DNA from 2 places in the Clostridium perfringens genome. Region 1 is predicted to be linked to the other one. Evidence: a T-box and tRNA genes for the amino acid it is inferred to sense, from the RefSeq annotation. Region 1 holds a T-box; the other holds one or more tRNA genes.

Region 1 (14,832 bases):
AAATAATAGCTGAAATCAAGAAAATGGAAGCTGCTTTAGATGGTTGCGGAAGAGTATTAATAAGACCATCAGGTACAGAACCATTAGTAAGAGTTATGCTTGAAGGTGAAAATCAAGCTGAGATAGATGAAATGGCTCATAACTTAGCAAGAATGATAGAAGCTAAATGTAATTAATATATTATATTAAATTATAAAAATATTATATAAAACCATAGAATTATAAAAGCTATAAATACATGATAATTTTATTTAAAACTATTCATGTTATTTATAGCTTTTTATGATTTAAAATATTTTTATTTATTTTATTATTAAAAATTATATTAATTTTCTTCAATTGGTCCATATTTATCTGAATCAAGTCTCATTAAGGCAAGGGTAAGTTCTTCAACATGTTCCTTTTCATCCTTAGTTATATCTCTTATCATTTTAACAAGGCATTTATCTTCTATTTTATTTATTAAATCATCATAGAGTAATATGGCCTCGTATTCTCCTTTAATATCATCTCGAATTTTATTTAAAATACTATAAGCAGTTAATTTTTTATTTTCGTGATATATTTTCTTTAAAGGTTTGTCTTTTATTTCTACATGATCAACTGATTCTACATATACTTCAAATTCTTCTTTATCATATCTTCTAAGAGCTTCTAAAAATTGACCATAGTGTCTTTTTTCATCTTCCATTATGTGATGTAATAATTCTTTTATCTCTACTAAAGCAATTTCATCTATATGTTTACTATAACCATTGATGGCAACTATTTCTGAGATTAAAGCTTCCCTTAAAAATCCTTTTATATCCAAGGCTTTTCCTTGAGGTTGCTTTTCTGTAGTATAGCTCATAAAAAATCTCCTAAATTATTTTTATAGTATTTATAATATGATTTTTCCTAGGAAAAGGAACAGTTAAAGATAGATATTTACTTATTCCAAGATTTTTTTATAAGAAATTAAAGCATAAAAATTAATTACTATAAATAAGTAAGCTTTTTTACTGAGAAATTTTAAATAATGGAAAGAATTTATAAATTAATTATACTTTGAAGTTGAAAATGAAAGAAATAAATATAAAAATTTCTTTTATAATATGGAGTTTAAAAAGTTAATTTTAAAATCAAATACTATAGATGTCTATACAACTATACATTAATATATTAAACGAAAGAAATATAGAGGTATAGACAGATAATTAAAAATATTTCTTAAAAATAAATGAAAATAACTAAAAATGAACTAAAATAAGCTTTAAAAGCTTGAATTTTTTTAAAAAAGTGTTAGAATAAGTTTGTGGCTTTTTAGAAAGATGATGCATAGAATATATTAACTTTCAAAATAATAGATTAAAGCGCCAGAACTTAAAGTTTTATTGATAGACTAATAAGTAATTTAACTTTAGTAGATTAAAATGATTATTAAGATTCTTAATAAATTTAAGTTGACGAGGTTGGGGAGTATCGAATTTTCGGCGGATGCCCCACGGTAAAGCACTACCGTAAAAGATTGGTTAAAGCTTAAAAGTGATTTTAAGGACAAAGCCAATTGGGTGTTTCAAACCTTCTATGCAGTAAGAAGTTATATAAAGCTTATTTTGAAAGTTAGAATATAATTTTACAAAAGGGAAGGAAGAAAATAATATGTGCGGAATAGTTGGATACGTAGGACAGAAAAAGGCAACAGATATATTAGTTGAAGGATTATCAAAATTAGAGTATAGAGGATATGATTCAGCAGGAGTTGCAGTTTTAGAAGATAATAAGATAAAGGCTGAAAAGCATAAAGGAAGATTAGCAAACCTAGAAGGAATGTTAAATGAAAATCCAATAGAGGGTGGAATCGGAATAGGACATACTAGATGGGCTACACATGGAGAACCATCAGATGTTAACTCACATCCTCATTTAAATAATAAAGAAACAATAGCTGTAGTTCACAATGGAATCATTGAAAACTACAATGAATTAAGAAACTGGTTAATGGAAAAAGGATATGAATTCAAATCAGAAACTGATACAGAAGTTATTCCAAACTTAGTAGATTTCTACTATAAAGGTGATTTATTAGATGCAGTTATGGAAGCTACTAAACACATGGAAGGTTCATATGCTATTGGAGTTATATGTAATGATGAGCCAGAAAAATTAGTAGCTGTAAGAAAAGATAGTCCATTAATAGTTGGATTAGGAGAAAAAGAATATTTCATAGCTTCTGATATCCCAGCAGTTTTAAATCATACAAGAGAAGTTTATCTTTTAGAAGATAAAGAGTTTGTAGTATTAACAAATGATGGAGTTACTCTTTTTGATGAAGAAAAAAATCCAGTGGAAAAAGAAGTTTATCATATAACATGGAATGTTGATGCTGCTGAAAAAGGTGGATATGAAGATTTCATGTTAAAAGAAATTAACGAGCAACCAAAAGCTATAAAAGATACAATGACTTCAAGAATAATGGAAGGAAAAGAAGTAACTTTAGATGATATATCAATAACTAAAGAATATTTAGATAATGTTGATAGAGTATATATAGTTGCTTGTGGAACAGCTTACCATGCTGGAGTTATTGGAAAATACGCTATAGAAAAATTAGTTAGAATACCAGTAGAAGTGGATATAGCTTCAGAATTTAGATATAGAGATGCTGTTATTACAGATAAAACTTTAATAATAGTATTAAGCCAATCAGGAGAAACTGCAGATACTTTAGCAGTTTTAAGAGATGGACAAGCAAAAGGTGCAAGAGTGTTAGCTGTAACTAACGTAGTAGGAAGCTCAGTTTCAAGAGAAGCTAACGATGTATTATATACATGGGCTGGTCCAGAGATAGCTGTTGCATCAACAAAAGCATATGTAACTCAATTAATTGCTATGTACACATTAGCATTACACTTTGCTGAATTAAAAGGAAGCAAATCAGTAGAAGAAATTGAGGAAATCAAAAAAGCAATGCTTGAATTACCAGAAAAAGTTGAAGAAATCCTTAAAAATACAGATTTAATAAAAGAGTTTGCAGTTAAAGCATCTACAGAAAAAGATTTATACTTCTTAGGAAGAGGTATGGATTATGGAGTTGCAATGGAAGGATCATTAAAACTTAAAGAGATCTCTTACATTCACTCAGAGGCTTATGCAGGTGGAGAACTTAAACATGGACCAATAGCTCTTATAGAAAAAGATATTCCAGTAGTATCATTATTAACTCAAAGAGAGCTTATGGATAAAATGATAAGTAATGTTCAAGAAGTTGTTACAAGAGGAGCTAACGTTTTAGGTGTTTGCTTTAAAGGTGACATGGAAGAAAGTAAGAGAAAAATGTTTGAAGGATTAATAGAAATACCAGAAACATTAAGCTTATTATCACCAGTTTTAAGTGTTGTACCATTACAATTATTCTCATACTATGTAGCTAAAGCTAAAGGATTTGATGTTGATAAACCACGTAACTTAGCTAAATCAGTAACTGTTGAATAAAAAAAGGGGGATTTTGAATATGAATAATGAGAGTTTATTAAAATTATTAGCAGAGTATAAGGAAACTAAAAAGTGCCTTGAAACAGGGTTAAACTGGTTAGAAGAGAAAGACTATGCTAAGGGTAAGTTAGATATAGTAAATGTAATAATAAGAGATTTAGAAGCAGCAATTGGTGCTGAAAGAATTTAATATAAAATTAGCTTAAAATTTTAACCTTATTTATATGTGTTAGGGGTGTTTAAATCATTAAAATAGTATTTAAAATGCTATAAAGTGATTTTAAACACTCCTTATTTTTAGTGAAAAATATATTGAAAAATGATTTTTATTGAAGTATAATACTTTCGCTAAAACCTCATAATTCTGAGGAATAAGCTAATATTAATTAATGAGGTATTTACAGTGGAAAAATTTCAAGAAAATAATATTTTAGAAGATAAAAAAGTATGTATAAATGAAAATGAAGAGGCTTGGAATAAAGAGACATACAATGCTTGGGTAAAGAGATTTGGAACTGCTAAGGAAGCAGCAGAGAAAATTAAATCTATGCCTGAGAAAAAATTAAATGTTTTGTTAGATAAATTTGGAGATGTTAAAGGAAAGAAGATATTTAATCTTATGGGCTCTAATGGAAATAAGGCTGTTGCATTAGCTTTATTAGGGGCAGATGTTACTGTAGTGGATTTCTCAGAAGGAAATAGAAGATATGCTTTAGATTTAGCTGAGGCTTGCGGAGTAAAGATTAACTTCATTCTAAGTGATGTTTTAAAAATGCCTAAAGAAGTTATGAGTGGAGATTATGATATAGTATTTGCAGAGATGGGAATACTTCATTATTTCTCAGATTTATCTCCTTTTATGAATGTTATACATAGTTTATTAAAGGATGGAGGGAAAGCTGTATTAAGAGATTTTCATCCAGTATCAACTAAACTAATAACTTCAAGGGGTTCTACAGCAAAGGTAAGAAAACATAAGGTTACAGGAGATTACTTTGATACTTCATTAGAGGAAAAAGAAGTTGCTTACTCAAAATACTTAGAAGAAGGAGAAGTAGAAAAAGTATTTTTACGTAAGTGGAATTTAGGAGAAATAGTAACTGCCGTTGCTAATACTGGACTTAAGATAGAAAGTTTAACAGAGGAGCCTAATTTATCAAGTGATGTTTTTGATAAAGGGATTCCAAAGACTTTTACAATAGTAGCTAGAAAATAATTTAATAGACTTGGTCGTGTATCAAAATAGATTTTTATAAAACTTACAAACAGTATGAAGAAGTAATTCTCGGAATATGTTTGTAAGTTTTATTATTATATTTTGATACAGCACATTATTTTTTATTATGATGCATTTATACGAAAAGAATATTAAGTGTATTTATATAGTATTGCAATACAGAATATGGTAAAATTATTAAAAGTCTATGAGGAGGAATTTCATATGGATAAGGGAGAGTTAAGAAAAGAAATTAAGCTAAAAAGAGAAAATATAGATAGAGATACTAAGTTAAGGGCTGATGAAAAAATAAGAAAAACTCTTTTGGAAAGTGATATATATAAGAATAGTAAGGTTGTATTTATATATGTAAATATGGACTCTGAAGTAAATACAGTTGAGATAATAAAAGAATTATTAGTTTCAGATAAAAAAGTTGCAGTTCCTAAAGTTATTCCTGTTAGTTTAAAAGAAAGACAAATGAAGGCTTTGAAAATAGAATCTTTACTTCAATTAAATGAAAGTGGTGCCTTTGGAATATTAGAACCAAGCATTGAATGTGAAGATATAAGTGAGGAAGTTGATTTAATTATAATACCTGGTTTAGCCTTTGATTTAAAGGGAAATAGATTAGGATATGGGGGAGGATTTTACGATAGATTTTTAAGTAAATACCCTAATAGTAAGAGAGTTGCTTTATGTTATGATTTTCAAGTTTTTGATGAAATTCCACATGAATTCTTTGATGAGAAGGTTGATTTAATAATAAGTGAAGAGAAAATTATTAGTTTAAAAAAATCATAATAGTAAAATAATATTTTTGATAATTTTACTTTATTGATAATAAATTTTACTTATGTCAGAATTATATAAAATATAATTGTGAGGTGGGGTAAACAATGAAATTTGAAGATTTTAAATATGAAAGACCTAATATAGAAAAAGATAGAGAAGATATTAGATCTTTTATAAAAGAGTTAGAAGAAGCAAAGGACTTTAATGGGGCTAAAGAAGTAATAGGAAAAATAAATAAGATAAGAAATAATACATCAACTATGATGGCCTTATCAGAAGTTAGACACACAATAAATACTGAGGATGAATTCTATAATGAAGAAAGTGATTTCTGGGATGAAAATTCTCCTCTTATTGAAGAAGTTAATAATGAATTCTATAAAGCATTATTAAGTTCACCATTTAAGGATCAAATAGGTGATTATTATGGTGAAACTATAATAAAAGAGGCAGAGTATTCTCAAAAGAGTTTTTCAAAAGAAGTAATAGAGGATATGCAACTTGAAAATAAATTAGGTAGTCAATATCAAAAACTTATTGCTTCAGCTAAAATTGAATTTGATGGAGAGGAAAGAACCTTAGCACAATTAGTTCCTTTTGTAACATCAGAGGATAGAGAAGTTAGAAAAAGAGCATCAGAAGCTAAATATAACTTCTTTGTGAAGCATGAAGATGAAATAGATGATATCTTTGATAAACTTGTAAAGGTAAGAACAAAAATAGCTAAAAAGCTTGGTTTTAATAACTTTGTGGAATTAGGCTATGTAAGAATGAGAAGATATGACTATAATAAGGAAATGGTTGAAAACTTCAGAAAACAAGTTGAAGAGTTTATAGTTCCTATAGATAGTAAATTATATGAAAGACAAGCTAAGAGATTAGGACTTGAAACTTTAAAATATTATGATGAAAAATTTGAATTCTTAAGTGGGAATCCAACTCCAAAGGGAGATTCAAAGTGGATAGTTGAAAATGCAAAGGTAATGTATTCAGAGCTTTCAAAGGAAACCAAAGAATTCTTTGACTTTATGGTTGAGAATGATTTAATGGACTTAGTTGCTAAGAAAGGAAAGGCAGCTGGAGGATATTGTACTAATTTCCCTAACTATAAAGCTCCATTTATATTCTCAAACTTTAATGGAACAGCTGGGGATGTAGATGTATTAACTCACGAGGCTGGCCATGCATTCCAAAACTTTAGAAGTTCTTGGATAGAAATGCAAGAGTGTCAATGGCCAACTATGGAAAGTTGTGAAATACACTCAATGAGTATGGAATTCTTTACTTGGCCTTGGATGTATTTATTCTTTAAAGAAGATACAGATAAATATAAATTCTATCACTTAGGAGATGCCATTAAATTTATTCCTTATGGAGTAACAGTTGATGAATTCCAACACTTTGTATATGAAAATCCAGAATGTACACCAAAGGAAAGAAAAGATGCATGGAGAAGAATAGAGAAAAAATATCTTCCACATAAAAACTACGATGAATGTGATTTCCTAGAAAGAGGTGGTTGGTGGTTCCAACAAAACCATATATTCTTATCACCATTCTATTACATTGATTATACTTTAGCTCAAATATGTGCACTTCAATTCTGGAAAAAAGATAGAGAAAATCATGAAAAAGCATGGGAAGATTATTTAAATCTATGTAACATAGGTGGAACTAAGACATTCTTAGGCTTATTAAAATATGCTAACTTAAAATCACCATTTGAAAATGGATGTGTTGAAAGTGTAGTAGGAGTAGTGGATGAATACTTAGAAAGCATAGACGACAGCAAATTTTAGTTTTTAAAACAAAATTTATGATTTATTTAGAGTATGATTAAGTAAGTTTATTATGAATATAGATTAAATTTATCAAAATTAATAATAACTATAAAATATTATTAATCTTATTTAGTATAGATTTGTTTGCTTAATATTTTAAATTAATATTTCTTTTAAAATAAAAAAACTTGGAGTATTCCTTATGGATTTCATAGGAATACTTCCAAGTTCTTTTTTGATTATAAATTAAAATGTTATTAATATAAGCTTATTAAAAATATAAATAGTATGAAGAGGATATATGTATGAACTTTAGAATTTAAGTAATCATGGAAAGAAATTTGCGTTAAGAAGATTGAATGTTCGACGCGAAGCTAGTTTTCAATCTTTAGTAAATTTCTTGGAATGATTACTATAAATTCTTAGTGAAATACATTAATCCTCAGAATATATTTATATTTTTAGTTAATTAGACTTTGTATTTTCTTAGTTTTCTCTGTTAGCTATTTCAAGAACTATTCTGTTTACGAAGTCAGCTAAAGGCATAGCACCTTCTTCACCGTTCTTTCTGCTTCTTACAGAAACTTCTTTGTTTTCAGCTTCTTTTTCTCCAACAACTAAGATGTAAGGAGTTCTTTCTAATCTAGCTTCTCTTATTTTATAACCGATTTTTTCAGCTCTGTGGTCAGCTTCAACTCTAACTCCTCTTCTTCTTAATTCTTCAACAACTTCATTTGCATAATCAGCATATTTATCTGATAAAGGAAGAACTTTAGCTTGAACTGGAGCTATCCAAGTTGGAAGAGCACCTGCATATTTTTCTATAAGCATTGCTAGTGTTCTTTCATAACATCCAATTGAGCTTCTGTGAATGATGTAAGGACGTTTCTTTTCTCCATCTTTATCGATGTAGTACATTCCAAATCTTTCAGCTAAAGCGAAGTCTATTTGGATAGTGATGATTGTATCTTCTTTTCCATGAACATTCTTGAATTGGATATCAAGTTTTGGACCATAGAAAGCAGCTTCATCATCAGCTTCAGTAAAGTCTATATTTAAGTGGTTTAATATTTCTCTCATTATATTTTGAGTATTTTCCCAAGCTTCAGGATCATTGATGTATTTCTCAGTATTGTTTGGATCCCATTTTGAGAATCTGTAAGTAATATCATCAGCTATTCCTAAAGTTTCCATAACGTATTTAACTAAGTCAACAGTATTTTTGAATTCATCTTCTAATTGCTCTGGAGTACATACTATGTGTCCATCAGCAAGAGTGAATTGTCTTACTCTTATAAGACCGTGCATTTCTCCTGAAGATTCATTTCTAAATAGAGTAGAAGTTTCAGCAAATCTTACTGGTAAGTCTCTATAACTGTGTTGAGTTGAGTTATATATTGCGTATTGGAATGGGCAAGTCATTGGTCTTAAAGCAAATACTTCACTATCTTTTTCCTCATCACCTAAAACGAACATACCATCTTTATAGTGATCCCAGTGTCCTGAAATTTTGTAAAGGTCGCTTTTAGCCATTAAAGGAGTTTTAGTTAAAACATATCCTCTTCTTTGCTCTTCATCTTCTATCCATCTTTGAAGAGTTTGGATTATTCTAGCTCCCTTTGGCATTAATAATGGAAGACCTTGACCTACATTTTCATCAGTAGTAAAGATTCCAAGCTCTCTACCTAATTTATTATGGTCTCTTTTCTTAGCTTCTTCTAAAGCTTCTAAATAAGCATCTAATTCTGATTTCTTAGGGAAAGCAGTTCCATATACTCTTGAAAGCATTTTGTTCTTTTCGTCACCTTTCCAGTAAGCACCAGTAGATCTTAATAATTTAACTGCTTTTATTGGTTTAACAGCCATTAAGTGAGGTCCTGCACAAAGGTCAACAAAATCACCTATTTGGTAGAATGAAATTACTTCACCTTCTGGAAGATCATTTATAAGTTCAACTTTGTAAGGTTCATCCTTCATAAGTTCTAAAGCTTCGTTTCTAGGAAGTTCAAATCTTTTTATTTCAGGATTTTCTTTTATTATTTTTTTCATCTCTTCTTCTAATTTGTTTAATTGGTCAGCAGAGAATGGTTTTTCAGTATCAAAATCATAATAGAAACCATTATCTATTGATGGTCCTATAGCTAATTTATCTTGAGGGAATAATCTTTTAACTGCAGCTGCTAATACATGAGAAGCAGTGTGGTTAAAAGCATGTTGACCTTCTTTAGAATCAAAAGTACAGATTTCTAATGAAGAATCTTCATTAACTATAAATCTTAAGTCCTCAACTTTTCCGTTTAATATACCACAACAAGCATTTCTAGCTAGTCCTTGGCTTATGCTTTGAGCTATTTCAAAAATTGATAGTCCAGCTTCAACTTCTTTTATTGAACCATCTTTAAGTGTAATTTTTATCATATTAATTTCTCCTTTCAAAATAAATTTCTTTTAATTTTCATTCATATAAAATAAAAACTCTCATCCCTCTTCTAAATATAGAAAAGGGACGAGAGTGTATATTCCCGTGGTTCCACCCAATTTGTACTTTAATAATTAAAAATAAAGTACCACTTAAAATTAATCGTAACGTGATTATGACGGACTGGATTAGAGTCACTCAGAGGTAGTCTTCAACTAATTCCATTTAAAAGTACTTACAGCTACTGTACCTTCTCTCTGAAAATGTACCAAAGTTTACTCGTCTCTTCATTGTGTTAATAAATTTATAATATTTACTTTAGATTATAAGTTTATTATTTTTGTATGTCAATGGATAAAATAAAAATAAATTCTAATTGGAATATAAGATATTATAAGGGTTTAGGTGGAAATAAGTTCTCAATATTATAAATTTTAATTCAAAAAAGTTATTAAGTTAATTAAAGTTTTTAGAAAATAATTTGCAAAAAAATCTTGAAATAGAATTTGAAAAATATTATAATAAAAACATAGTTTTGCAGGTGTGGCGGAATTGGCAGACGCACTAGACTTAGGATCTAGCGCCTACGGCGTGGGGGTTCGACTCCCTTCACCTGCACCACTTATGCGGGTGTAGTTCAATGGTAGAACACCAGCCTTCCAAGCTGGATACCCGGGTTCGATTCCCGGTACCCGCTCCAAATTAATATAAAAATATGCGGGAGTGACTCAATGGTAGAGTGTCACCTTGCCAAGGTGAAAGTTGCGGGTTCGAGTCCCGTCTTCCGCTCCATTTATGCGGGTGTAGTTCAATGGTAGAACACCAGCCTTCCAAGCTGGATACCCGGGTTCGATTCCCGGTACCCGCTCCATTTTAAAAAATATAATATGCACCATTAGCTCAGTTGGTAGAGCACCTGACTCTTAATCAGGGAGTCCAGGGTTCGAATCCCTGATGGTGCACCAAGCATCGATTTATAATCGATGCTTTTTTGTTTTTAGAGATTTTTTTGGAAGACTTCATAATTTTATTGAAGTCTTTTTTTTATTAAAATTAAATAAAGAAGTATTTCTTTTATAACTCTTAAATTCTAAACATATTAATATTCTTTAATTAATAAACATATAGGGGGATATTATTAATTAAATAGTAACCTACAAAAGATTTAAGTATTTTATAAAAATTTAGTTTTTAATAAATATTAATTTTTTAGGTAAAAAGGTATATAAACTAAAGTTAGAAGGAAATAAGAAAGAGGGTATTATAATGATTGAAGGAGATAAGGGGCTAAATATTGTTTTTACTGGAGATAGCATAACTCATGGGCCACTTCATACTAAAGGATATAGAAGTTATACAGAACACTTTAGAGAAAGATTAAAAGAAAAGTTTAAAAACAATATTGTTAAAGAGAATATTATAATTTTTAATACAGGTGTTTCAGGAGCTACAACTAGAGATATAATAAGAGATTTTAATATCTGTGTAGATATATGTGACCCTGATATTGTTTTTATAATGCTTGGAATGAATGATTCATCAAATGAAATTGTTCCTTTAGAAGAATATAGAAAAAATATATTAGAACTTATTAATAAAGTTAGAGGAATTGGAGCAATACCAATCCTTCAAACAAGTAACATAATAAAAATGGATTTAAGTAGGAAAAGTCTTAAATTTTATATGGATATTCTTAGAGAGGTTGCTAGAGGAAATGATGTAATGTTAATAGATCATTATAGTCATTGGGAGGACTTAGAAAAAGAAAATTCTAATATTAAAAATGAGCTTCTTAGTGATTTGATACATCCTAATGAAAAGGGGCATTTAGAAATAGTTAAATTTATTTTTAAGGAGTTAGATATTTTTGAAGAAGAAAGTTATACCTGTAATTTAAGTTATCCAATAAAAGCAGAAAATTATCTTCAAAGAAAAGTTGATAATAAGTGTAACAAAGAAATTCTTAATACCATAAGTAATAAAAATCCTTCACAAGAAGAATTAATTAAATATACTAAAGAAAATTTAAATGATAATTTAGAAGCTATAACAAATTTAATAAATGAAGATGAAAAGGGTATATGGGTGTTTTTAGGGGATGGATATACAAATGGTACAGGAGATACCTTTGGTTATAAAAATTATGTTGAATATGTGGAAGAGAGAATTAGATGGGAATTAAATGATGGAAGCATAAATAAAAGGGAAAAATTTATGATTAATTTTGGTACAGAAAAAGTTAATTCAGAATATTTAATGAATAACTTCGAAGATTTAGTATCAAAATATAATCCTAAAGCTGTTTTTATTATGATTGGAGGAAATGAAAAAATTAATCCAGAGGAATTTAAACATAATTTAGTTAATATAGTAAGCAAGGTTAAAAATATAAACTCAATACCTATATTACAAAGTCCAATAAAAAATGGAAGAGATATAGAAGGGTATGTAAAAGTTATAAGAGAGGTTTCTAAGGAAGAGGAAATATTCTTAATAGATAATTATGAGTATTGGGATAGGTTAAGCAAAGTTCAAAAAGAGCTTATAGAATCATGGTTAGTAGAAGGAAGAGCAAATCATAGGGGACATTTAGAAATAGCTAAGAAAATTTTTAAGGATTTAAGAATATATGATCATAATAGTTTAATATGTGGTTTTACCATAGAAAAATTTTAGTATATTAATTAATAAAAATAAAGCTGCATCAAAATTGAAGTAGCTTTGATACAGCTTTCTATATACAACTTATTGCTTTTTGCAATATGAAATCTTCTATATATTCTTCTGAATAAACTTTTCTTCCCATGAGATTAAATATTAAATCATCACTAGAGTATCCTTCTTTATAAAGTTTTAGGTTCTTAGTTAATTTTTTTAAAGAACCAGGGGTAAGACCTAACATAATTTTTATGTCATTACCAGTGTAAAAACTTTTTATAAAGAGTTCTCTTAGGTTGTTTTGCATTTCAAGTTTATAATTTAAATCTATAACTTTGTCTCTATGGGGGCCTATTTTAGACCTGTGATGTTTTTTACACAAATACTTGTAATTAAGTTTAAAATCTAAACCGCCTTCTGACCTATGAACTATGTGATGAACATCTGCATAATCACCACAAATTTCACAATAATAAGACATATAATCCTCCTTAACATTTTAATACCCATTTATAGTAATAAAATAGCATAAAAAAACAGTTTAATCAATATAACGGAGCTTTTCAGATAAAGATTAAGGTATACAAAGGAATTTAGTATTTTTTACACTTTGCTGTTAAAAAAAGTTAGCAATATAATTAAAATATAAAGGATATGAGGGGGTTTTGAGATGCATAACTTATTTCATAGAAGATCAAAGATAGAAGAAAATCCCGAGAAATTTTGGAGGGAATTAATAACAAAAAATGAAACCCTAAAAGGAAGAATGTTTAAGGATGAACCTATAACTGAAGATACGAAATACCTACATTATGTAATATTCAATAGAAAAGTTGGATTTCAAAATGTTTGGGTTATGGTACCTAACTTTAACAGATTAATAGAATTTATAGAGTATGTATTTATGCCAGAAGCATACTATAAGTGGGTTGAAGGGAAAAAGAAATTAATAACTCATATACCTTCAATTGATGTAGAAAAAATAATTTCTATGATAAATAGAAAATCAACAGAAGAAGAAAAAGAAAAAATGAAAAATGACATTGTAGCATTAAGAAAATTAAAAGGGTTAAGTGCTGATAATGGAATGAGGAAAATAAAAATATTCTGTAGTAGATTTAATAATAACTGGCTTGGAAATGATGATGAGTTTTTATACTTAAAAGCTTTTGGCAGTGCTGAAGAGCTAGGAAAGTTTGTAGTAGAAACTAATCTTCAAACAGATAGTGAGGATTCATATGAAAAAACTATAGGAATGACTACAGAAGAATGGTTTAAAGTTTGTGAAAATGCTCATAAGAATAAAGAAGATGAGGAAAAATTTAAAAAAGTTTTATTTAAACACTTAGAAGATATTGTATAAAATTAAATTTTCTTGATATTTTAAAATTGAAATCGCTTAGTATTAATAAAAATATAAAATAAATTGAAAAAAATGTTGACATTTTTTAAATAACTATGTATAATAATTTTTGTTGATTCAAGTTTGTATCTTTAGCTCAGCTGGATAGAGCAACGGCCTTCTAAGCCGTGGGTCAGGGGTTCGAATCCCTTAAGGTACACCATACTGGGATATCGCCAAGCGGTAAGGCAACGGACTTTGACTCCGTCATTCGCAGGTTCGAATCCTGCTATCCCAGCCAGTTTTTTAACTTGGTTTAAAAACTTGACAGCATATTAACAGTATGTTAATATATAAACATACTAAGCGGGTGTAGTTCAATGGTAGAACACCAGCCTTCCAAGCTGGATACCCGGGTTCGATTCCCGGTACCCGCTCCATTTTTTAAAGTTTTACTGTAAAATTATTTTAAAAAATACAATATGCACCATTAGCTCAGTTGGTAGAGCACCTGACTCTTAATCAGGGAGTCCAGGGTTCGAATCCCTGATGGTGCACCAAGCATCGTTTTATAAGCGATGCTTTTTTTATTTTACATAAAAGTATGGGTACATTTGATATAAAAAAATTAAATTAATATAATACTAGTTAATAAGAATTTTATTTAAAAGCAGATTTTTAAGGGGAGATAGAAATGAAACCTATGAATAAGATTGCTGCTATTCATGATATTTCATGCTATGGGAGGGCAGCATTAGCAACAATAATACCTATATTATCTTCAATGGGAAATCAAGTATGTCCACTTCCAACAGCAGTATTGTCAACACATACAGATGGATTTGGAAAACCAGCAATTAGAGATTTAAGTGATTTTATATATGAAACCAAAGATCATTGGAAAAGACTTAACTTAAATTTTCAATGCATATATAGTGGATATTTAGCTGATCCTAATCAAGTTAAATTTGTTGAAAGATTTATAGAAGATTTTAAGGAAGAGAATACTTTAGTAGTTATAGATCCTGTTATGGCTGATAATGGTAAGCTTTATGATGGTATGAGTGAAAAAATGATTGAAGAAATGAGAACTTTAATAAAAAGTGCAGATATAATCACTCCAAATATTACAGAAGCTTCTTTTCTT
Region 2 (14,832 bases), 190 kb from region 1:
ATTTTTTACTACATTAATAATGGGAGCAATGACGTATTTTGTTAACTTAAATTATGAAGAAGCTAAATTAAAAGCAGAGAGTGTAAAAAATCAAAAGAATGAAATTTTAAATATTAATGAAGAGGAAAATGGACAAAAGGCTATAGAAAACAATAAAAAAGAGTTAAAAGAAGATAGAGAGAAAGAAAATATAAGTGAGAATAACAATAAGCAAAGTAATGATTTAGATAAATCTCAATTAAAAGAAGAAAAAGAAATAGAAATAGAAATAGAAGGTAAGTCTAAAGAAAATGCTATAAATATCAAAAAAAATGAAAAGTCTAAAGAAAAGGTAGCTGAGGAGAAATCATCAAAAGAAAGCAAAGAAGTATTTAAAGTAGATAAATATTCAATTCCTAAAAAGATAAATAAAGCAGATAAGTTTAAATTAATGTCTATTGCTAAGAATTTATCTTTAACTGATTACGGAGTTTTATTAGAGCATATTAAGAGAAATGATGAGTTAGATGCTGCTATTGATATATTTAAAATACTTAAGGATAAATTAGAAGAGAAAGAATATAAAGAAATGAAAGATATATTAAGTCCATACATAAATATTGAGTTGATTGAAGAGAAAATATAAATGAAAAAAAGAAGTAAAATAAAGAAATTGAGAGAAATTTAAAAATAGATTAACATAATGTTTGAAAATAGCCTAAAATTGAGTTTGAAATAAAAAGCATAACAATATATACTAAGTCTTGTCGATTGGCGATGAGCCAAAACGACAGAGAAAAATAATAAATGTGCTGGTGTGGCTCAATTGGCAGAGCAGCTGACTTGTAATCAGCAGGTTATCGGTTCAAGTCCGATCATCAGCTCCATAAGTGGTGGAATTCCCGAGTGGCCAAAGGGGGCAGACTGTAAATCTGTTGTCGGACGACTTCGAAGGTTCGAATCCTTCTTCCACCACCAATAAGGTCGCATAGCTCAGCTGGGAGAGCACCTGCCTTACAAGCAGGGGGTCACAGGTTCGATCCCTGTTGCGACCACCATTAAAACATAATAAATGCGCTGGTGTGGCTCAATTGGCAGAGCAGCTGACTTGTAATCAGCAGGTTATCGGTTCAAGTCCGATCATCAGCTCCACAAGTGGTGGAATTCCCGAGTGGCCAAAGGGGGCAGACTGTAAATCTGTTGTCGGACGACTTCGAAGGTTCGAATCCTTCTTCCACCACCATTTATAAAAAACAAAATATTGATATGCTGGTGTGGCTCAATTGGCAGAGCAGCTGACTTGTAATCAGCAGGTTATCGGTTCAAGTCCGATCATCAGCTCCATATGTGGTGGAATTCCCGAGTGGCCAAAGGGGGCAGACTGTAAATCTGTTGTCGGACGACTTCGAAGGTTCGAATCCTTCTTCCACCACCAGAAAGAGACACTATTAATTAAGTGTCTCTTTATTAAAATAATATCTTAATAAAATAGAATAATTAGTATTTATATACTCTTATCCAGAGAGGTGGAGGGAAAAAGGCCCTATGAAACCCGGCAACCAGTGAGAAATCACTACGGTGCCAATTCCGGTAAAGAAATTCTTTACAAGATGAGAGAAGATAAATTTAGTGTATAACTAAAATCTCTTCTTAAATCTTTAAAGGTTTGAGAAGAGATTTTTTTATTAACAAAAATATTTTAAAGGCGCGCATTAAAATAAAGTTTGTTAATTAAGCTTTAAAGATATTATTTTGAATCGTGGGAAGATAAATTAAGTTATTTGTTTAAATAAACAGGGTTGGAATAAATAAAAATGAAAGGGGTGAATTAGCTATCTTATTATGATAGTAAGATAGCCTTAGCCATGAGAAGATTATTTACATCAGAATCAGTTACTGAAGGGCATCCAGATAAAATATGCGACCAAATTTCAGATGCAGTTTTAGATGCTATATTTGCAAAAGATCCAAACGCAAGAGTTGCTTGTGAAACAGCTGTTACTACAGGATTAGTAATGGTAATGGGAGAAATAACAACTAATTGTTATGTTGATATCCCTAAAATAGCTAGAGAAACTATAAAGAACATAGGATATGATAGAGCTAAATACGGTTTCGACTGTGAAACTTGTTCAGTTATGACTACAATAGATGAGCAATCATCAGATATCGCTATGGGTGTTGATGAAGCTTTAGAATCAAGAGCTGGAGAAAAAATTGACATAGATGCAGTTGGAGCAGGAGACCAAGGAATGATGTTTGGTTTTGCTACTAATGAAACTGAAGAATTTATGCCAGCACCAATAGCTATGGCTCATAGATTATCAAGAAGATTAACAGAAGTAAGAAAGAACGGAACTTTACCTTACTTAAGACCAGACGGAAAAACACAAGTTACTGTTGAATATGAAAATGACAAACCAGTTAGAATAGATGCAATAGTAATTTCAACACAACATGGTCCAGAAGTATCTCAAGAACAAATACAAGCTGATTTAATGGAACATGTTATAAAAGCTGTTATACCAGCAGAGTTATTAGATGAAAATACTAAGTATTATATAAATCCAACAGGAAGATTCGTTATCGGTGGACCTCAAGGAGATGCTGGATTAACAGGAAGAAAGATCATAGTTGATACTTACGGTGGATATGGAAGACACGGCGGTGGTGCTTTCTCAGGAAAAGACCCAACTAAAGTTGATAGATCAGCTGCATACGCTGCTAGATGGGTAGCTAAAAACTTAGTTGCTGCAGGAATCGCAGATAAATTAGAAGTTCAAGTTGCTTATGCTATAGGAGTTGCTAAACCAGTATCAATTATAGTAGATACTTTTGGAACTGGAAAAATATCAGACGAAGAAATAGTTAATATAATAAATAAAGTGTTTGATTTAAGACCAGGAGCTATAATAAGAGATTTAGATTTAAGAAGACCTATATATAGACAAACTGCTGCTTATGGACACTTTGGAAGAACAGATTTAGATCTTCCATGGGAAAACTTAAACAAAGTTGAAGAAATAAAGAAATATCTTTAATATATAGAAAAGCTTAGGATTTTATATCCTAAGCTTTTTATTTTTCTATAAATTTATTATTTTAAGATGAACTAGTAATTTTAAAATTAAGATAAAATAAAAAAGCACTTTGAAAAATCAAAGTACTTTTTTTATATTAAGCTTTATGAACTAATTTTCCATTAACTATTACATATTTTATATCTATATTATCATCAAAAAGAATTAAGTCAGCATCATAGCCTTCTTTAATTAATCCTTTTTTATCATCAACTTTACAGTGTTTAGCTCCATTATAAGTAGCCATTTTTATAACTTCATTAAGTGGATAATTAGTGTTTTTAAATATATTTTTAACTGCCACATCTAAAGTTAAAATTGATCCTGCTAAAGAACCACTTAATAATCTTGCAGCTCCATTTTTAACTTCAACATCTTGTCCTCCTAATGAATACATTCCATCAGGCATACAGCAAGCCATCATAGCATCAGTTATTAATAAAACCTTATCTGTTCCTTTTTGTTTATAGGCAACTCTTAAACTTGGATATGCTATGTGAATACCATCTGAGATTGTTTCAGTAGTTATTTCACTATCAAAAACAGCACCTACAACTCCAGGTTCTCTATGAGTAAATGGAGTCATTGCATTGAATAAATGAGTGGCATGAGAGCATCCACACTTTATTCCTTCCATAGCTTCTTTATAAGTAGCTTTAGTATGTCCCATTGAAACAACTATACCTTTTTCACTTAAGAATTTAGTAAGTTCTTTAGCGCCTTCTACTTCAGGAGCAAGAGTTATTGAAACAACATCATCTTCATGTTCTCCAACTAATTTATAGAAGTTTTCTTTTGTTGGAGGGATTAAGAAATCAGGATTTTGAGCACCTATTGCACTTGGGCTTATAAATGGTCCTTCTAAGTGAGCACCTAAAACATTAGCTCCATCTGTTCCTTCAGTTTTTGCTTTATGAATAGCTTCCATTGATTTGCATACGTCTTCAGCAGCTACAGTCATTGTTGTTGGTAAAAATGAAGTAGTACCATGTTTAACTATAACCTTTGATATTTCATTTATAGCTTCATAAGTACCATCCATAGTATCGTGACCACCAGCACCGTGTATATGAACATCTATAAATCCTGGAGATAGGAATAAGCCTTCTCCATCAATTACTTCACAATCACATTCTTCTTTAGGATTTATAGCCTTTATCTTTCCGTTTTCTATAAGTATATTTCCTTTTTCAATCTTATCTAAATATACTATATTACAGTTTTTTATTAACATACGAATCACCTTCCTCATAATAATCTTAAAATTTTAATTTGTGTAAGTCAACAAAATAAGCACTATGATTTAAATTTAATAATTGTGATATAATTAATAGTAATAACAATTCAAGAGAAACCTTTTAGGAGGTAATATGGAAGCATTAAATGGAATAGTTGAGAGTATAGTATTTAAAAGCTCAGATACAGGGTATACAGTTATAAAATTTAGAGAAAATAATATTATTCATACAGCAGTGGGAGTTTTACCACATGTAAAAGAAGGTCAAAATTTAAAAATTACAGGAAGTTGGGTTAACCATTCCCAGTTTGGAAAACAATTTAAGGTAGAAGAATGTGAAGAGATATTACCTACTTCAAAGGATGGAATAGAAAAATATTTATCTTCTGGGATAATACAGGGGATAGGACCTGTTACGGCAAAAAAAATTGTAAATAAATTTGGAGAAGATACTCTTAATATTTTAGATAATAATATTGAGAGATTAAAAGAAATAGAAGGAATAGGTAAAAAGAAGTTAGAAACCATAATTGAGTCTTATAGAGAGCAAAGAGAATTAAAAAATATAACTATATTTTTGCAAACCCATGGATTAAGTGTAAATCAATGTTTGAAGATTTATAAAAAATATGGGGCTAGTTCAGTTGATACAGTTAAAAATAATCCATATATACTTTGTGATGAAATTTCAGGAATAGGATTTAAGACTTCTGATAAGATTGCTAGAAGTTTAGGAATAGAAATTGATTCACCTTTTAGAATTCAAAGTGGTATAAGATATGTAATAAATGAATTTTGTGCTAATGGGCATACTTTTATGCCAAAGGATGAACTTATAAAGGAAGCAAGTAATGTATTAACTGTAAGTGGAGATATAATAGAAGAAAATATTAAAAATGCAGCTTTAGATAGAAAAATAAAGTTAGAGAAAGTTAATGATAAAGAAGGTGTTTTCACAATACCTAATTATTATTGTGAGCTTGGAATAACTAATAGGATTTTAACTTTAGCTATAAGCAATTTCCAGGATATAAGTGTAGATGTAGATCACTTAATACTTCAATTTGAAAAGAAAAATAATATAACTTTTGCAGAATCACAGAAAGACGCTATAATAAGTGCTTTTCAAAATGGAATAGAGATAATAACAGGGGGACCAGGAACAGGAAAGACCACTATAATAAAGTGTATAATTGAAATTTTTGAAACTTGTGGATTAAAGGTTCTTTTGGGAGCACCTACTGGAAGAGCGGCTAAAAGAATGAGTGAGTCTACAGGAAAAGAGGCTACCACAATACATAGAATGCTTGATATGGGAGTCTTTGAAAAAGAAGAAAGTGTTTTTGTAACCAATGCAGAGGAACATTCCTTAGAGGCTGATGTGGTTATAATAGATGAGGCATCAATGATTGATATAACTTTAATGAATGCTTTACTTAAATCTATTAAGGTAGGTACTAGGCTTATAATAGTAGGAGATGTTGATCAGCTTCCATCAGTAGGAGCTGGAAATGTATTAAATGATTTTATAGAGAGTGGATTTACAAAGGTTGTACGTCTAAAGGAAATATTTAGACAAGGAAAAGAGAGTATGATTGTAGTAAATGCACATAAAATAAATAAAGGTGAGATGCCTAAATTAAATGAAAAAGGTACTGATTTCTTTTTCATAAGAAATGATATTCAAGAGGGAATATTAAATACTATTATAGATTTAATAAATACTAGGTTGCCTAAGTTTAACTCAAATTGGGATAAATTAAAAAGTATACAGGTTTTAGTTCCTATGAAAAAGGGTGTATTAGGAGTTACCAATTTAAATGAAAGAATTCAAAATGTCTTAAACCCAAAGGCTCCATATAAAAAAGAAAAAGAATTTAGAAGTATGGTATTTAGAGAGGGAGATAAGGTTATGCAGATAAAGAATAACTACTCTCTAAAATGGACCAGAATAGCTGGAAAAGGTGAGCATGAAGGCTTGGGTGTATTTAATGGAGATATGGGATTTATAGAAAATATAGATTTAGAAGGGAAAAAACTATCTATAATCTTTGATGATGAAAGAAGAGTTATTTATGATTTTATGTATTTAGATGAGTTAGATTTAGCTTATGCAATTACAATACATAAAAGTCAAGGAAGTGAATTTCCAGTAGTAATAATACCTGCATATATGGGTGCACCATTACTTATGAATAGAAATTTATTGTATACGGGAATAACTAGGGCAAAAGAAATGGTTGTAGTAGTTGGAATACCTAAAGCATTAAAATATATGGTTGATAATACAAGGAGTATGGAACGTTATTCCTCTTTAAATTGGAGAATAAAAGAAGTAATATCTAATGAGGTTTTTGAACAAGATTAAATTAGGGGGATTTAGAAGTGAGCTTATATGGCAATAATTTAAGGGTTGAGAATAGATATAGTCATATATTAAAGAAATGGTATGTAAAAAGCAATGATAGGTTTATAAATTTAATATGTGAGCCTTATCAAAAGTTGAACTTTATTGAAAGTTTAATTAGTGATTGTTTAATAAATAATGAAAAAGTTTTGTATGTAGGTAAGAGTAGAAAAGTTTGTAAGAATGAGCAATTAAATTCTATGAATTTTGATTTTGTAAATTTTAATAATATTTTTAATATAAAAAAGAATTTTGATTTAATAATATATGATGATGTAAGTTTATATTCAAATAAGAGTAGTATTGAATGCAATGAGGATTTAATGTACTTAAAACGCCTATCTAAGAAAATAGTAATATGTTCAGTAGATAAGGTATTTAATAATATAAAGCACATAGAAATATTAAATAATCAAAGAAAAACACATTTCTTAGAGCCAAGACTAATAACAACTAGAGTTAATTTAGAAACTTCAATGCCTTATACCTTATATGATTATATTGAATGGTTTATAAGAGAAAAGAGAATCTTGGTTGTATATGTTCCAAATAAATTTAACTTAAATAAAATTTATGAATATTATACTGAGGATTTAAATTTAGAAAATAAGGTTAAAATAGTAAAAGAAGATAAAAAGAATTCCTTTTTAAATATAGTAAATGAAAGTAGATTTAAAAAAGAAGGGATTATTTTTATAACAGATTCATTACATGAATATTTTGATTCTATTCCAGAGTGCGATATGGTGATTTATTCTTTTGAAAAAGATATTGTTGATTACAAAAAAATAATATTTGCCTGTGGAGCTTTATGCAAAGATAAATGCACTGGAAGAGAAGTAATATTATTAAGTAATGAAGAGGGAGATAACATAGAAACTGCTAGGAGGTTAGCAAGAGGCTTTAATAAAACTTTATGGAGAGAGTCAGAGATAAGGTAGATTATTTATTTAAATGTTTTTTAGAAGCTATTTATCCAACAGAAGAAAAGTGTTATGTATGCAATAAAGATGGAGAAAAAATAATTTGTGATAAATGCAAAGGGGAAATACAAAAGGCAAATGAAACTCTTATTATTGAAGAATGTGAAATGTTAATCTGTTCTTATTATTCTTTTATAGTTAAGGATTTAATATTAAGACTTAAATATAAAGGAGATTTTCATGCTGGTGAAATATTAGTTATGTTACTAGAAGAAAAAATAAAAGAATCAAATTTAGATGTTGATTTTATAACATATGTTCCCGTAGCAAAGGATTCCCTTAAAAAGAAGGAATTTAACCAATGTGAATATTTATCAAAAGAATTAGGAAAGCGACTAGGGATTAAATCCATAGAAACTTTAAAAAAGAGAAATAAGGTGAAAGAACAAAAGTCATTATCTAAGGAAGAAAGAGAAAAAAATGTGAAAAATGCTTTTAAGCTTAAAAGATATAAGAATTTAGAAGGAAAAAGTATTATACTTTTAGATGATGTAATGACTACAGGTTCCACATTAAAGGCCTGTGTAAGAGAACTAAAAAAAATTAAAGATATTAAAATTTTTTTATTGACTATTGCTAAAAGTAATATATAATAGTAATGTAGCTAGGTTTGTGGTTGAAAGTCGATGCCAGTCGCAGGCGAAACGATCCACGTAAGTTAAACAAAGTTTTAATGAGCATGGTGCGGCTTAGAAGTAAGACCTACCAGCCAATAAAGGCTGAGAGGGTTAGTAGTGAGAGGTTAACTCCGGGTAGCGAAAGCTCCAGTAGGCGAGTGTGGGGTCAAAGACCAGGTCAACTAGCTATAAAAAGGGACTATGATTTTCATGGTCCTTTTTTATTTTTTGTCAAGTTACATCTGTTATAAATAAATTAAGTAAAGAGAAGATTTAATTAGACAATTAAGATCTATATTATAAAAAATTAAGTTAATTAAAATAATTAAAACTTGTATAAAATCCTTTAACAGAGTACAATTATAGTATAATATTTAAACCTTTACATTGTTTAAGGTTACTTGTTTTTTTGAAAGGGGCTGACGATATGAAAGTAACAGTACATGCTAAGAATATAGAGTTAACAAATGCTTTAAAGGATTGTGTAGAAAAGAAAATATCCAAGTTAAGCAAGTATTTTGAACCAGGAGTTGAAGCAAAGGCCACTTTAAGCGTAGAGAAAAATAAACAAATCATAGAAGTTATGATTCCTTTTAATGGAATATTATTAAGAGGTGAAGAATCTACAGACGATATGTATAAGTCAATAGACTTAGTTGAAGAAAAAATCGAAAGACAAATAAGAAAACAAAAAACTAGATTATCAAAGAAAAATAGATATGATTCATTAAGATTTGCTCATATAGATCCAATAGAGGATATGAAAGAAGAAAAAGAAGCAAAAATAGTAAAAACTAAAAGATTTGATGTTAAGCCAATGGGAGCTGAAGAAGCCGTTTTACAAATGGAGCTTATAGGACATGACTTCTTTGTATTCCAAGATCCAGAGACAAATCAACTAAATGTAGTTTATAAAAGAAAAGATGGTAATTATGGTTTAATTGAACCAGGATTAGGCGAAGAATAATAGAATAAATATAAAAAAAGATGTAGGTTTTTACCTACATCTTTTTATTTTTATGTAAAAGTTTTATCTAAATTATTACATTTATTGAAAATAGGTTACTATAAATGGTATAATCTAATGAGAATTATTTTAAATAATTTTTTTTGAAAATTTAGAATAATGTATATATGTGTTATAATGAGATAATTATTAGAATATTAAGCATATAAGAAAGTAGAATTGAGGGATATTATAATGGGATTATTTGATAAAATATTTGGAAGTTATAGCGATAGAGAAGTTAAAAGAATAACACCTATTGTAGACAAAATAGATTCGCTTGGGCCTGAAATGGAAAAACTATCTGATGAAGAATTAAAGCAAAAAACATTTGAATTTAAGGATAGATATGCTAAAGGAGAAAGCTTAGATGACATGCTTCCAGAAGCTTTTGCTGTTTGTAGAGAAGCATCAACAAGAGTTTTAGGAATGAAACACTATAGAGAGCAATTAATTGGGGGTACAGTTTTACACCAAGGAAGAATAGCAGAAATGAAAACTGGTGAAGGTAAAACATTAGTTGCTACTTTACCTGTTTATTTAAATGCTATAGCTGGCAAAGGTGTTCATGTAATTACAGTTAATGATTATCTTGCAACAAGAGATAAAGAGTGGATGGGTCAATTATATGAATTCTTAGGATTAACTACTGGAGTTATAGTTCATGGATTAACTAATGATCAAAGAAGAGAAGCATATAATGCAGATATAACTTATGGAACAAATAATGAGTTTGGATTCGATTATTTAAGAGATAACATGGTTATTTACAAAGAAGAAAGAGTTCAAAGACCATTACATTACTGTATAGTGGATGAGGTTGACTCAATTCTTATAGATGAGGCAAGAACTCCTCTTATAATTTCAGGTGCAGGAAGTAAATCAACAGATCTTTATAAGATAGCTGATTTCTTTGTTAAGAAATTAAGAGAAGAAGAAGATTATACAATAGACGAAAAAGCACATGCTGCAATGCTTACTGATAAAGGGGTTGCAGAGGCAGAAAAAGCTTTTGGAATAGAAAACTACGCAGATGCTAATAACATGGAATTACAACACCATATTACTCAAGCATTAAAAGCTAACTATGTAATGAAGAGAGATAAAGATTACATGGTTAAAGATGATGAAATAGCTATAGTCGATGAATTTACAGGAAGACTTATGGAAGGTAGAAGATATTCAGATGGTCTTCACCAAGCTATTGAAGCTAAGGAAGGTGTTAAAGTTCAAAGAGAATCTAAGACTTTAGCAACTATAACATTCCAAAACTATTTCAGAATGTACACTAAATTAGCAGGTATGACAGGTACTGCTCTTACTGAGGAAACTGAGTTTAGAGAAATATATGGACTAGACGTTGTTGTTATTCCAACTCATAGACCAGTTCAAAGGGAAGACCACTCAGATTTAGTATTTAAAACTGCTAAAGGAAAATATGATGCCATAGTGGAAGAAATAATAGAAACTCATAAGACAGGTCAACCAGTTTTAGTTGGTACAACTAGTATAGAAAAATCAGAATATCTTTCATCTTTATTAAAGAAAAAAGGTGTTCCACATAAGGTTTTAAATGCTAGATATCATGAGCAAGAAGCTGAAATTGTATCTCATGCAGGTGAGTTAGGTAACATAACAATTGCAACTAACATGGCTGGTAGAGGTACTGATATTAAACTTGGAGAAGGTGTTTTAGAAGTTGGTGGTTTAAAAATCATAGGTACTGAAAGACATGAATCAAGAAGAATAGATAACCAGCTTAGAGGACGTTCTGGTCGTCAAGGAGATAAAGGTCATTCAAGATTCTATATCTCTTTAGAAGATGATTTAATGAGAATATTTGGATCAGAAAAACTTCAAGCCGTTGTTGATAGATTAGGACTAGAAGAAACAGAGGCTATTGAAAGTAAAATGGTTACTAAATCAATAGAAAATGCTCAAAAGAAAGTAGAAGGTAACAACTTTGATATAAGAAAAACATTATTAGGATACGATGATGTTATGAATAAACAAAGAGAAGTTATCTATAAGCAAAGATCACAAGTTTTAGAGGGTGAAAACTTAGAAGACAGCGTTCAAGCTATGATTGAAGATGTTGTAACTAGTGCTGTTCAAGCTCACTTAGGAAATATTGATGAAGATGATTTTGAAAAAGAACTTGGAGATTTAATAAAATACTTAGAAGATATAATGTTACCACATGGTAAATTCACTGTAGAAGAATTAAAAACTTCTTCAAATGAAGAAATTACTAGAAAATTCATTGAATGTGCTAGGGAAATCTACAAGGAAAAAGAAGAGTTCGTTGGCTCAGAGCAAATGAGAGAAATTGAAAGAGTTATAATCTTAAGAGTTGTTGATACTAAGTGGATGGATCACATAGATGATATGGATCACTTAAAACAAGGTATTGGATTAAGAGCTTACAAACAACAAGATCCAACTCAAGCTTACCAAATGGAAGGTAGTGCTATGTTTGATGAAATGATAAATAACATCAAAATAGACACAGTAAGATACTTATTCCATGTAAAAGTTGAAGCTGAAAAACCACAAAGAGAAAGAGTTGCTAAGGAAACAGGAGCAAGTCATGGTGGAGACTCTCAAGAAGTAAAGAAAAAACCAGTTAAAAAAGAGCCTAAAGTAGGTAGAAATGATTTATGTCCATGTGGAAGTGGAAAAAAATATAAATCATGTTGTGGAAGAGAAGTAGTTTAATATAATTAAAAGCCTTTGCATTATTTGCAGAGGCTTTTTTGCATAATTTTATTAACAGATAAAATGCTATGCTATGAATTGTACATATAATATTGGAATGACTTGTAATTATACTGATATACAATTTTTTTTTAAATATTTTTATGACCTTTAAGATTATATTTAAATTTTTTGCTGAATATGATGTTATTGTTTTAAATAGCTATAAAATGATATACTTTATAATATCAAAATAATTAAAGCTAGGGGTGAAGTTTTTATGATTATGGAACTTGAAAATCAATTATCAAAGTTACATGAACTAAAAAATAATTTAAAGGAAATGGGGGCTTCACTTTGACTTAGCATCTTTAGAGAAGAAGAGTGCAGAATTAGAGCTTAAGATGCAAGAGGCGGGATTTTGGGATGATGTCCAAAAGGCCCAAGAAGTAACCCAAGAAGCAAAAAGAGTAAAAGATAAAATTGATAAGTTTAAAAATTTAAATGAAAGAATAGATGATGTAGAAGTATTAAAAGAGCTTATGGAAGAAAATGATGAAGAAACAGCACAGGAAATAATAAGCGAAGTTAAGGCTTTAAGTAAAGAGATAGATACATTAAAAATAGAGACAATTCTTTCTGGTGAATATGATAGAAATGATGCCATATTAACACTCCATACAGGTGTTGGTGGAAGCGATGCTAATGATTGGACAGAAATGCTTCTTAGAATGTACACAAGATGGTGTGAAAAGAAGGGATATTCTTTAGAAACTATTGATTATTTACCTGGAGATGAAGCAGGAGTTAAAAGTGTTACGTTAAAAGTTAAAGGTGAGTTTGCTTATGGATATTTAAAGGCTGAAAAGGGTATTCACAGATTAGTTAGAATATCACCTTTTAATGCTAATGGTAAAAGACAAACTTCCTTTGCTTCAGTAGAAGTTTTACCAGAGTTAACATCAGATCAAGATATAGAAATAAATCCAGTAGATTTAAGAATAGACACTTATAGAGCAGGTGGCGCTGGGGGTCAGCATGTAAATAAAACTGAGTCAGCAGTAAGAATTACTCATATTCCAACTGGAATAGTAGTTCAATGCCAAAATGAGAGAAGCCAGTTTTCTAATAGAGATACTGCCATGGGAATGTTAAAGTCTAAACTTATAGAACTTAAAGAGAGAGCTCATAAGGAGAAAATAGAGGATTTAACAGGTGAATTAAAAGATATGGGATGGGGAAGTCAGATAAGAAGTTATGTTTTCCATCCATATTCAATGGTTAAGGATCATAGAACTAATGTTGAGACATCTAATGTTAACGGAGTAATGGATGGAGATATAGATAATTTTATAATTGCCTATTTAAATTCATAAAAAGGTGACTATATAAAAAACTTATAAATAGATTATGAGAATTAATGAATTTGAATTAAGAATTTTAAGTAAGCACTTTGAAAATATATTAAAAACTATTAAGCAGCTAGTCTGGTATTTAGTTTTTTAGGTTAACTTTTCCATATAAGGGCTTAAATGCTAATTTCTATTTAAAGGTACAGTAGATAGTTTTGTGTAAAAAACAAAATTATCTACTGTTTTTTTGTATAATCACTTTTTAATTTTATATTTTTTAGTTATATAATTTAACTCCTTAACTTTAATATTAAACAAAGTAAAGCTGATAATATTAGCAATATAAGAACTTTTGAGTCTAATAAGAATAATCCAGAGGATGAGTAAGCTGAGTCAAATATCTCGCTCCACACCACAGAGAAACTTCTATCTATGGCTGTAGGACTTATATATTCAATTTTATCTTCTGGTGTGTGAATTCTTGTTACATCACCATCATTTATTGTTATTGCATCAAAACCTTCTTTAATAAAGCTTGCGTGGTCAGAGGAATCTTTATTTTCTATAATATTAGTTATGTTCTTTTCATTACAAATTTCACAAAGCCTATCTAGTAAATCACTGTGGAAGCAAGTATCTTCTCCTGCCATAAATGTAAGGGGAATATCTTTGTCACTTCCAATCATATCAAAGTTAATAACTGTAGCATCTTTTAATAATTCTTTATTTTCCTTAGCAAAATTTTTAGAACCTAGCAATCCAAATTCCTCCGCATTTAGAGAGACTATTATTATATCTCTTGATGGTTGAGGAAGTGAGGCTAGAAAAGAGCTTAATTCTAATAAAAATGAAGCACCAGAAGCATTATCTAAAGCACCTCTATAAATTTCACCAGAAAGTCCTTTTCCCATATGATCAAAATGAGCTGTTAAGACTAAAGGGGGTAAAAATGGATTTTTACCTTTTATAATTCCAGTAACATTGTTAACAACTTTCTCTTTAACCTCATAAGGGATAAAACAGTCTATTTTGTAATCTTTATTTAAATATGTCTCTAGTTCTTTTATAAGATTTGGAGCTACTACCACATATAAGTCACAAGGGGTATCCTCAATAAAAGAGCTTCTAAAATTAAAAGAATCTACTGGAGAGGAGAGAAATACAACACTGTTATTAGATGAAGAAGTTCCTTTCATTATTGTAGGAAGAACTTTAAATTCATTTGTATTATCAAAAGTTATATGATTTACCCTAAAGTTTATAAAGGCTTCTTTAAAATCTACTCCATATTTATATGAAGATACTAACTTATTATTTTTATCGTAAACTTTTAAATAAGGCTCTCCTTCAACTAAAATAGGGGCTTTTACATTGAAATCTTGAAGATAACTAGAATTAAGTTTTTTTATGTTTGATTTAATAAAAGAATTTTCAATGAATTCTTGAGCTAAGTAATTACCTTCATTTCCGCAAA

The links. A T-box is a leader RNA that pairs with one kind of tRNA and senses whether it is charged. The one in region 1 lies ahead of thrS (threonine--tRNA ligase), so its partner is inferred to be a tRNA-Thr.
Positions count from the first base shown of each region.
Region 2: it encodes a tRNA-Thr, which carries the amino acid that the T-box ahead of thrS (threonine--tRNA ligase) is inferred to sense. The anticodon was not compared.

Region 1 covers NZ_CP065681.1:675,290-690,121, forward strand. The annotation lists gene glmM (phosphoglucosamine mutase) at 1-176, shown strand, start outside; gene I6G60_RS03440 (ferritin family protein) at 326-850, opposite strand; gene glmS (glutamine--fructose-6-phosphate transaminase (isomerizing)) at 1,642-3,474, shown strand; gene I6G60_RS03450 (hypothetical protein) at 3,494-3,664, shown strand; gene I6G60_RS03455 (class I SAM-dependent methyltransferase) at 3,878-4,690, shown strand; gene I6G60_RS03460 (5-formyltetrahydrofolate cyclo-ligase) at 4,916-5,494, shown strand; gene I6G60_RS03465 (M3 family oligoendopeptidase) at 5,590-7,284, shown strand; gene thrS (threonine--tRNA ligase) at 7,753-9,684, opposite strand; T-box leader at 9,766-9,985, opposite strand; tRNA gene I6G60_RS03475 (tRNA-Leu) at 10,223-10,306, shown strand; tRNA gene I6G60_RS03480 (tRNA-Gly) at 10,312-10,385, shown strand; tRNA gene I6G60_RS03485 (tRNA-Gly) at 10,403-10,477, shown strand; tRNA gene I6G60_RS03490 (tRNA-Gly) at 10,483-10,556, shown strand; tRNA gene I6G60_RS03495 (tRNA-Lys) at 10,575-10,650, shown strand; gene I6G60_RS03500 (SGNH/GDSL hydrolase family protein) at 10,952-12,361, shown strand; gene I6G60_RS03505 (HNH endonuclease signature motif containing protein) at 12,420-12,824, opposite strand; gene I6G60_RS03510 (hypothetical protein) at 13,014-13,706, shown strand; tRNA gene I6G60_RS03515 (tRNA-Arg) at 13,832-13,908, shown strand; tRNA gene I6G60_RS03520 (tRNA-Gln) at 13,912-13,986, shown strand; tRNA gene I6G60_RS03525 (tRNA-Gly) at 14,052-14,125, shown strand; tRNA gene I6G60_RS03530 (tRNA-Lys) at 14,170-14,245, shown strand; gene I6G60_RS03535 (pyridoxamine kinase) at 14,380-14,832, shown strand, end outside.
Region 2 covers NZ_CP065681.1:865,106-879,937, forward strand. The annotation lists gene I6G60_RS04410 (hypothetical protein) at 1-625, shown strand, start outside; tRNA gene I6G60_RS04415 (tRNA-Thr) at 791-866, shown strand; tRNA gene I6G60_RS04420 (tRNA-Tyr) at 872-957, shown strand; tRNA gene I6G60_RS04425 (tRNA-Val) at 962-1,037, shown strand; tRNA gene I6G60_RS04430 (tRNA-Thr) at 1,056-1,131, shown strand; tRNA gene I6G60_RS04435 (tRNA-Tyr) at 1,137-1,222, shown strand; tRNA gene I6G60_RS04440 (tRNA-Thr) at 1,248-1,323, shown strand; tRNA gene I6G60_RS04445 (tRNA-Tyr) at 1,329-1,414, shown strand; SAM riboswitch class I at 1,491-1,596, shown strand; gene metK (methionine adenosyltransferase) at 1,845-3,020, shown strand; gene nagA (N-acetylglucosamine-6-phosphate deacetylase) at 3,157-4,293, opposite strand; gene recD2 (SF1B family DNA helicase RecD2) at 4,430-6,664, shown strand; gene I6G60_RS04465 (hypothetical protein) at 6,682-7,644, shown strand; gene I6G60_RS04470 (ComF family protein) at 7,620-8,279, shown strand; gene hpf (ribosome hibernation-promoting factor, HPF/YfiA family) at 8,731-9,270, shown strand; gene secA (preprotein translocase subunit SecA) at 9,505-12,027, shown strand; gene I6G60_RS15460 (hypothetical protein) at 12,101-12,181, shown strand; one part of gene prfB (peptide chain release factor 2) at 12,287-12,364, shown strand; one part of gene prfB (peptide chain release factor 2) at 12,366-13,382, shown strand; gene I6G60_RS04490 (M28 family metallopeptidase) at 13,649-14,832, opposite strand, start outside.